One region of the Paenibacillus sp. NRS-1760 genome, then DNA from elsewhere that is predicted to be linked to it. Evidence: riboswitches for the same ligand, from Rfam matches in the RefSeq annotation. Region 1 holds a riboswitch; the other holds the start of a gene.
What was found. A riboswitch is a leader RNA that binds a small molecule or an ion and turns the genes downstream of it on or off. The one in region 1 is predicted to bind cyclic di-AMP.

Region 1 (3,416 bases):
CAAGCGCGCCCTTCGTTTCATCAAGCTCAGCTGACGCTACGATGTTATTTAATATATTTTGATCGATCAGAAAGTTTTGTCCCAAACTCTTTTTGAAGGAAAAACCGTATTTCGCAATGATTTCTTTGGTGCGTTTGGGCGTAGCCACCTCTATCGCGGATGGCTTTACCGTTTCCTTGCTAAGCTCACTATGCTCTTGACTCATTCAGCTATCCCTCCAGTTCCTTTTCCATTTGACGGAAAGCTTCCGTAAACTCTGCTTTGGAAATCCGAAAGCTTGTACAGCGCTTATAGAACTGCTTGCCATTCGCATAACCAATTCCGAGCAGCTTGCCTATAACCAAGCGACGATTAGACGCATCAGGATGTACAATCAGACCTGCATCCATTAAGTCTTCCCAGCTAATTTCTCCCGCTTCATCTGCCGATTCTGTACGGAGCTCAGAGAGCGCCGCACGAATAGCTTCAGGACTCGCATTTTCGATGCCGATGTCCCCTTTGTACAAAGCCTTCTCCTGCGGCAAAAAAGCATGCTTGCATCCTGGCGCATGACGTGCAACAATTTTGCGAATGCGTTCTCCTGCATGATCAGGGTCAGTGAATATAATAACGCCGCGACGCTCATTGGCCAGCACAATCCTCTTCAATACATCCTCACCGATAGCGGAACCATTCGTCTCTATGGTATCTGCATCTACCGCCCTTTTTATTGCAACGGTATCGTCTTTGCCTTCAACGACAATGATCTCTTTGATCACCAAGATCATCCCCTTCTACATAAACTGTATTAGACCCTTAGACATGCAAAAAGAAGAGGCAGTGCCTCTCCTTATGATGGCATATTTAATTGATTATTGCGATAAGATGATGGTAACCGCACAATTAGCTTGCAGTTGGTTTATTCGGCCCCAGCACATATACGGTGATGCCTTTTTTCCTGCCGAATTTGTTCGCAATCTTTGTACTATCAAAGTATACGTCGATTTTGTTGCCTTTAACCGCACTTCCTTTATCCTCAGCGCGGCGGAAACCGATTCCTTCAATATAAACCCACCAACCGATGGGAATTACCTTCGGATCAACAGCTATCGTCCGACCCTCTTGCACCCGAGTGCCTGATGATGTAATCCCGTATTCCGGATGGCTTTCATCTTTTCCTGTTGAAGAGAGGTCTGCAGAATAAGCAGTCAACGTGACATTTTTAAGTACTTTTCTAGCCTTAAACGTTACACCGCTCTTCGTAAGCGAAGTAAAGCTCGGGCTCTTGTTCGAGAGCACAGATACTTTAGGCTCTTCCTTCTTCGTTCCGATGGCGACAACCTGATTAACCGCAGCGGTTTCAACCACCTTGCTGACCATCTTCTTCGATATAAGAATTCCATCCTCGTACTGCTTCTCGATACTCTCTACGATCAGACCTTCCTTGCCGGGTTGAACAAGCTTCTGCTTGCCCGCTTCCAGCGTTGGATCGTTCTTCTTCACAATAGAGAATGGCATTGCACGCTCTGTCTCAGCTACCTTCTTATCTACGCGAACGACGGTTACAGTCATTTCGTTGTCCAAAACGGTATGAAGCGGAGGTATTACTTTATCTTGACCACGAACTGGAATATGTAATTCCTCGATCGCTGCCTGCACTGTTCTCTCTGTCGTATATACAGTAGAGGTCTTGCCATCAGCCTTCACAATTACCGGTATCGCATGAGTCACCTCTATACGATCTCCGTCCTTTATTGCCGCATTAAGCGGTATGGACACCTCATCATGTGGTCCAATTGCGATAGCTTGTTCATCCAGTAGGCGTTGCAGGACCCATTGCTTCGTTTCCACAATGGTTTCTTGTCCGTTCACTACTACGGAGACGCTTTTGACAGCCGTTCCGTACAACAACACCAAAAACATGAAAGTCATAGCGATTGAGATAGTAGCACTCAAAAGAATCAAACGCAAGTTTTCACGCTTCCATCGCAATGCGAAAGACATGCTGGATGATCGTTTCCCATGGGTGTCCTTAACCTGGAGTATTCCCACTTCATCGGTCCTCCTTCATAGCCCCGCCGCCAAGTGTTACGCATGATACAACTGACGCGACTATAGTATATTGGCGTGCGAGCACGCAATCCAGTACTGCTATCGATCCTCCCACCCCCATCTTTTATCCCTATGTCGACAAATTCCCGATTATTCGAAAATAAAAAGAAGCCGTCGACAGAGGATCTGTTTCGTGGCTTCCCGGTTAAATGATTCACTGGGATACAGAAAAATGGATGCACGAGGTTGATCACTCTCTATAACGCTTGCGAGGTTAGCTGACGGATTCGGACAAGAGAGTCGCCCTATTCGTTACACAATGCTCATGGCAATGGCTTCGAAATTCACCCCTGAAGAATTCAAAATACGGTTTCAAAAACCGTACATGGTTCCCCCGCTCTCCGAATGGAGATTAAGCGTAAACTGGAAATCCAATACAAAATTTTATTGCTCTGAGATGAATCATACCTTCATACGAGGTCAATTGTAAAGATACGATAAAAGACGATTTAAGCGAAAAAGCAGGATAAAGCAGGAAAAAATAAGCGATTATCGCTATAAAAATTAGTTTTTACGCGATAAAGGTCTCTATTTCTCATTATTCCTCTCGTTTTTAGACAATACCAAAACATCTTCGACCGTTTTCAGTCGTAATTACGCCTATTTCTTCTACCGTTTTGCCCAATAATTCGGCTGCTGTCTCTGCAACTAAAGAGACGTAAGAGGACTCATTTCGCTTCCCTCTGAACGGGTGAGGAGTTAAATATGGAGCATCAGTTTCGATCAAAATTCGGTCGATCGGAACCTGCTTAAGCACCTCTTTTGGCACCCTTGCATTTTTGAAAGTAACGGGTCCTCCAAATGATATATAGAAGTTCATATCAAGACATTGTTTAGCCGTTTCCCAGCTGCCGGAGAAGCAATGCATGACACCGCCAACCTCTGCTGCATTCTCTTCCTGAAGAATACGAATAATGTCCTCATGAGCATCCCGATTATGAATGACAATTGGCTTGCCCACCTTACGAGCAAGACGAATTTGCTCACGAAAAACCCTTTGTTGTACCTCTTTTGGAGAAGTATCCCAGTGATAATCGAGTCCAATCTCACCAATGGCGACAACCTTCTCATGCGCGCATAGACGTTCAATCCATTCCAAATCCTCTGGAAGCATATCTATACTGTCAACTGGATGCCAACCAACTGCTGCGTATATAAAATCATATTTCTCTGCTAGCGCCATCGTTGTAGGGATCGTTTCACGGTTAAAACCAATATTGACAAGCATATGCACGCCTGCATCCTTCGCACGCTGGATGACCTCGTCGCGATCCTCATCAAATTTTTCCGAATCTAAATGGGTATGTGTATCAAAAAGTAATGTC
Region 2 (3,416 bases), on a different contig from region 1:
AAGCACGATGACCGGCAAGAAGGTTAATGCACCAATTAAAAGAACAGTACCAATTAGTAATATAGTGAAAAGTCCATTATCTGTACGGAACGTCCCGATTGTTTCTGGAACAGGCTGCTTGCGAACAAGAGATCCTGCAACCGCAAGCATCGCAATCATCGAAATATAACGGCCGGTCAGCATGACTAGCCCAGTACTAATATTCCAGAACGGCGTATTGTCGCCTAATCCCTCAAAGCCGGAGCCATTATTCGCTGCCGATGACGTATATTCGTAAAGCACCTGGCTAATGCCGTGGAACCCTGGATTCGTTATCGCCCCGTGACCCAAATCCGTCATAAAAGCAATGGCGGTAGGCACTAATATAATGAAGGGATGAACTAGAATTGCTATCGCTATCAGTTTCATTTCTCGCGGCTCTACTTTTCGTCCCAGAAACTCTGGCGTTCGCCCGACCATCAGCCCGCATATAAACACAGCTAGTATGGCGTACATGAGCATATTGATAAGCCCTACTCCCTTGCCTCCAAAGACGACATTAAGCATCATTTCAGCAAGCGGGACCAAGCCGCCAAGCGGTGTAAGCGTGTCATGCATATTGTTGACGGTACCCGTTGTCGCAGCGGCTGTTACCGTTGTGAACAGTGCTGATTGCGCGATACCGAACCTTACTTCCTTGCCTTCCATGCTTCCTTGAGTAGCGTCGATTCCTAGTGCGCTCATTGCAGGATTGCCTGTTTTCTCCGATGTGTAAGCAAGGCTTAGAAACACTAGAAACAAACACATCATGGCGGAGAATACAACCCAGCCCTGCTTTTTGTTTTTAGCAAAAAGCCCAAATGCATAAGGCAGTGAAGCCGGCAACGCCCACATCGACAAGATTTGAATCACATTCGTTAATGGATTTGGGTTTTCAAATGGATGAGCCGAGTTCACTCCAAAAAAACCGCCGCCGTTTGTGCCCAAATGTTTGATGGATTCAAGCGAAGCTACAGGACCAATTGCAATTTGCTGCATGGCTCCCTCTAGCGTTTTAATTGTGAATGTCGGATCAAGCGTTTGCGGCACCTGAAGAGCGACAAGCACTAGCGTGATAATAAAGGAAATCGGAAGAAAAATTCTTGTGTGTGCTTTTACAAAATCCTCGAAAAAGTTGCCGATCGTCGTTCCTTTACTCGTAATCCCACGAACAAACGCGATGGCAACCGAGAAGCCCGTCGCCGCTGACGTGAACATCATCATCATGATGACCGCCATTTGGGAGAAATAAGATAAGGCACTCTCCCCGCTGTAATGCTGAAGATTCGTATTGGTAATAAAGCTGATGACTGTATTGAAAGTCAGTGTAGGCTCCATGGCTGCCATGCCATTTGGATTAAACGGCAGCGCATTTTGGAACCGCAATATCAAATAGCTGAAAGCAACTAAAATTAAATTGGTTGCAACAAAGCTGAGTGCGTATATCTTCCAGCTCATGCCCTCTCTTTTTTTGAGACCAATAAGCTTAAATATAAATCGCTCCGTCCCTCCGAATACTTTGTCTAACCGATTGTGTTCATTTGAGAACACATGATAGACGTAAGTACCAAGCGGCTTAACTAACAATACAAGAACGGCAATGACGATAAGCAATTGTAAAATATCCATCTTGTAAATCCCCCTCTATTAAAACTTCTCCGGATGAATTAACGCATAAATCAGATAAACGAAAACAAATACAGCCACTATCGCTATGACAGTCATTGGCCCTCGCCCCCTGTTTTCTCAATAACACTGGAGCACCAAGTTAAAAATCCGTAAAATAAACCGAAGCTAGCTAACAACGCCCCGAACATATAAAAATCCTGCATGTAAACCCCTCCTGCATTATTTGTTGCTTAATAGAAAACCGACTTCACCGGTATGAGAGAATACGATATGATCCGCTCCGAGCCCCTTGTAAATAGCCCTTGGATTCCATTGTTGTGTGATGACGTAAATGGACTTTGAGGTCCAAGCTCTGCAGCACTGAACAAAGCGGCAGCTAAGCGCCAAGCTGCTCTCGAATATAAATACCTCGCTAATGTTCATCGAAGGAACATTCCAGCTTTGACGATCATTCGTATTGATATACAAAACATTGCTGATGCCCTGCTTGCGAAGCTGTTTTTGTTCCTGTTTGCTATTGGTCAAAACGATAAATTTTAATTGATGAAACTGCAAAGTTCGTATAAATGATTGGCCGGCCTCGTTTAGACCAGCTACAATAATATGCTCTTCCTGCAACCGAATTCTCCTCCATATGGTAAAAAAGGCAACAAAAAAGAAGCCTTGGGATAAGAGGAACTTTTCCCGCGGCTTCTTTGCCCGCAGCAGAATAAGCCGCGGGAAGCACGATGGCTGTTGCCTCTCTCGAGTACACTTACGAGGTTAGCTGTCGGATTCGGGCCTTGAGAGTTGCCCTACGCTTGATCATTTTCAAGCGATTCACCCCATGAAGCGAAATCGTGATTACACACGAATCGTTCGTTGGTTCCCCCGTTCCTGCTGCTGCAGGACTCAGCGTTTTCTTACATTTTGTAGCAAATAAAGCTTTTTTGGGCACAAAAAACCACAGAGGTCTATGACACTCTGCGGTCGAAGTTAATCGATCACAAGCTTCATCATTCCTCTCTCGGTCCACGCTTACGAGGTTAGCTGTCGGATTCGGGCGGTGAGAGTCGCCCTACTTTGACCGGTATCCATGGCACCTGTCAAAGATTCACCCCTGCTCTGCGTTTGTTCGACTCTCACATCGAACAGGCGCATCGCGTCATTATTGGTTCCCCCGCTTCCGCTTTCACGGAAACTCAGCGATCAGTAAATCGAAACTTATTTATAAATCCTGTATCGAATATTACTCCTCGCTATAAATACTGTAAAGGCAGCCTGCTACCTAATTTAGCCAGTTTCAGCCTTGCAGAGCGATTCGCAACGCTTACATTCATTTCGATCTCTCGATATCTCACTATTTCTCAATTTTACTCTTGTTTTCAAAAATAGTGTTCATTCCCTTTCTAACGATTTTATGCGTGAATAATCAGATTTCTCTATAATCGAGAATGGAAGAGAATAAACGAGTATTTCGAAGAATAAATATCTTTTTGCTGCCATAACGAATGGATTTCTTTTAATATGGCATATGGCTGCCTTTTCACGATATACCACAGTTTTACAATATTGCATTTCGGGTTTACCATAGACGGCAAGCCAATATGGCTGAGTATTATCGGTGAATTATTCAAATCGAGGAGAGATCTCATTGATGTCTACACCAGTTGAAGTACCCTTACCAAGCTTGGATAATCATCCTGCTGCCTTGTTTGAAATTAAACGAATTCAAATGTTTGTGCTGCCGGCTTCCATGCTTGAATCGAATGGTTACCGTGTTTGCCTAA

Region 2: another riboswitch for cyclic di-AMP. It lies ahead of ACIFSR_RS12070 (NAD-binding protein); the one in region 1 lies ahead of ACIFSR_RS26680 (ubiquitin-like domain-containing protein).

The regions. Positions count from the first base shown of each region.
Region 1 is NZ_JBITPK010000019.1:64,117-67,532, forward strand. It holds gene rsmA (16S rRNA (adenine(1518)-N(6)/adenine(1519)-N(6))-dimethyltransferase RsmA) at 1-205, opposite strand, end outside; gene rnmV (ribonuclease M5) at 210-758, opposite strand; gene ACIFSR_RS26680 (ubiquitin-like domain-containing protein) at 883-2,031, opposite strand; cyclic di-AMP (ydaO/yuaA leader) riboswitch at 2,280-2,460, opposite strand; gene ACIFSR_RS26685 (TatD family hydrolase) at 2,645-3,416, opposite strand, start outside.
Region 2 is NZ_JBITPK010000010.1:226,956-230,371, reverse strand. It holds gene kdpA (potassium-transporting ATPase subunit KdpA) at 1-1,647, opposite strand, end outside; gene kdpF (K(+)-transporting ATPase subunit F) at 1,666-1,743, opposite strand; gene ACIFSR_RS12070 (NAD-binding protein) at 1,867-2,265, opposite strand; cyclic di-AMP (ydaO/yuaA leader) riboswitch at 2,384-2,554, opposite strand; cyclic di-AMP (ydaO/yuaA leader) riboswitch at 2,646-2,844, opposite strand; gene ACIFSR_RS12065 (hypothetical protein) at 3,284-3,416, shown strand, end outside.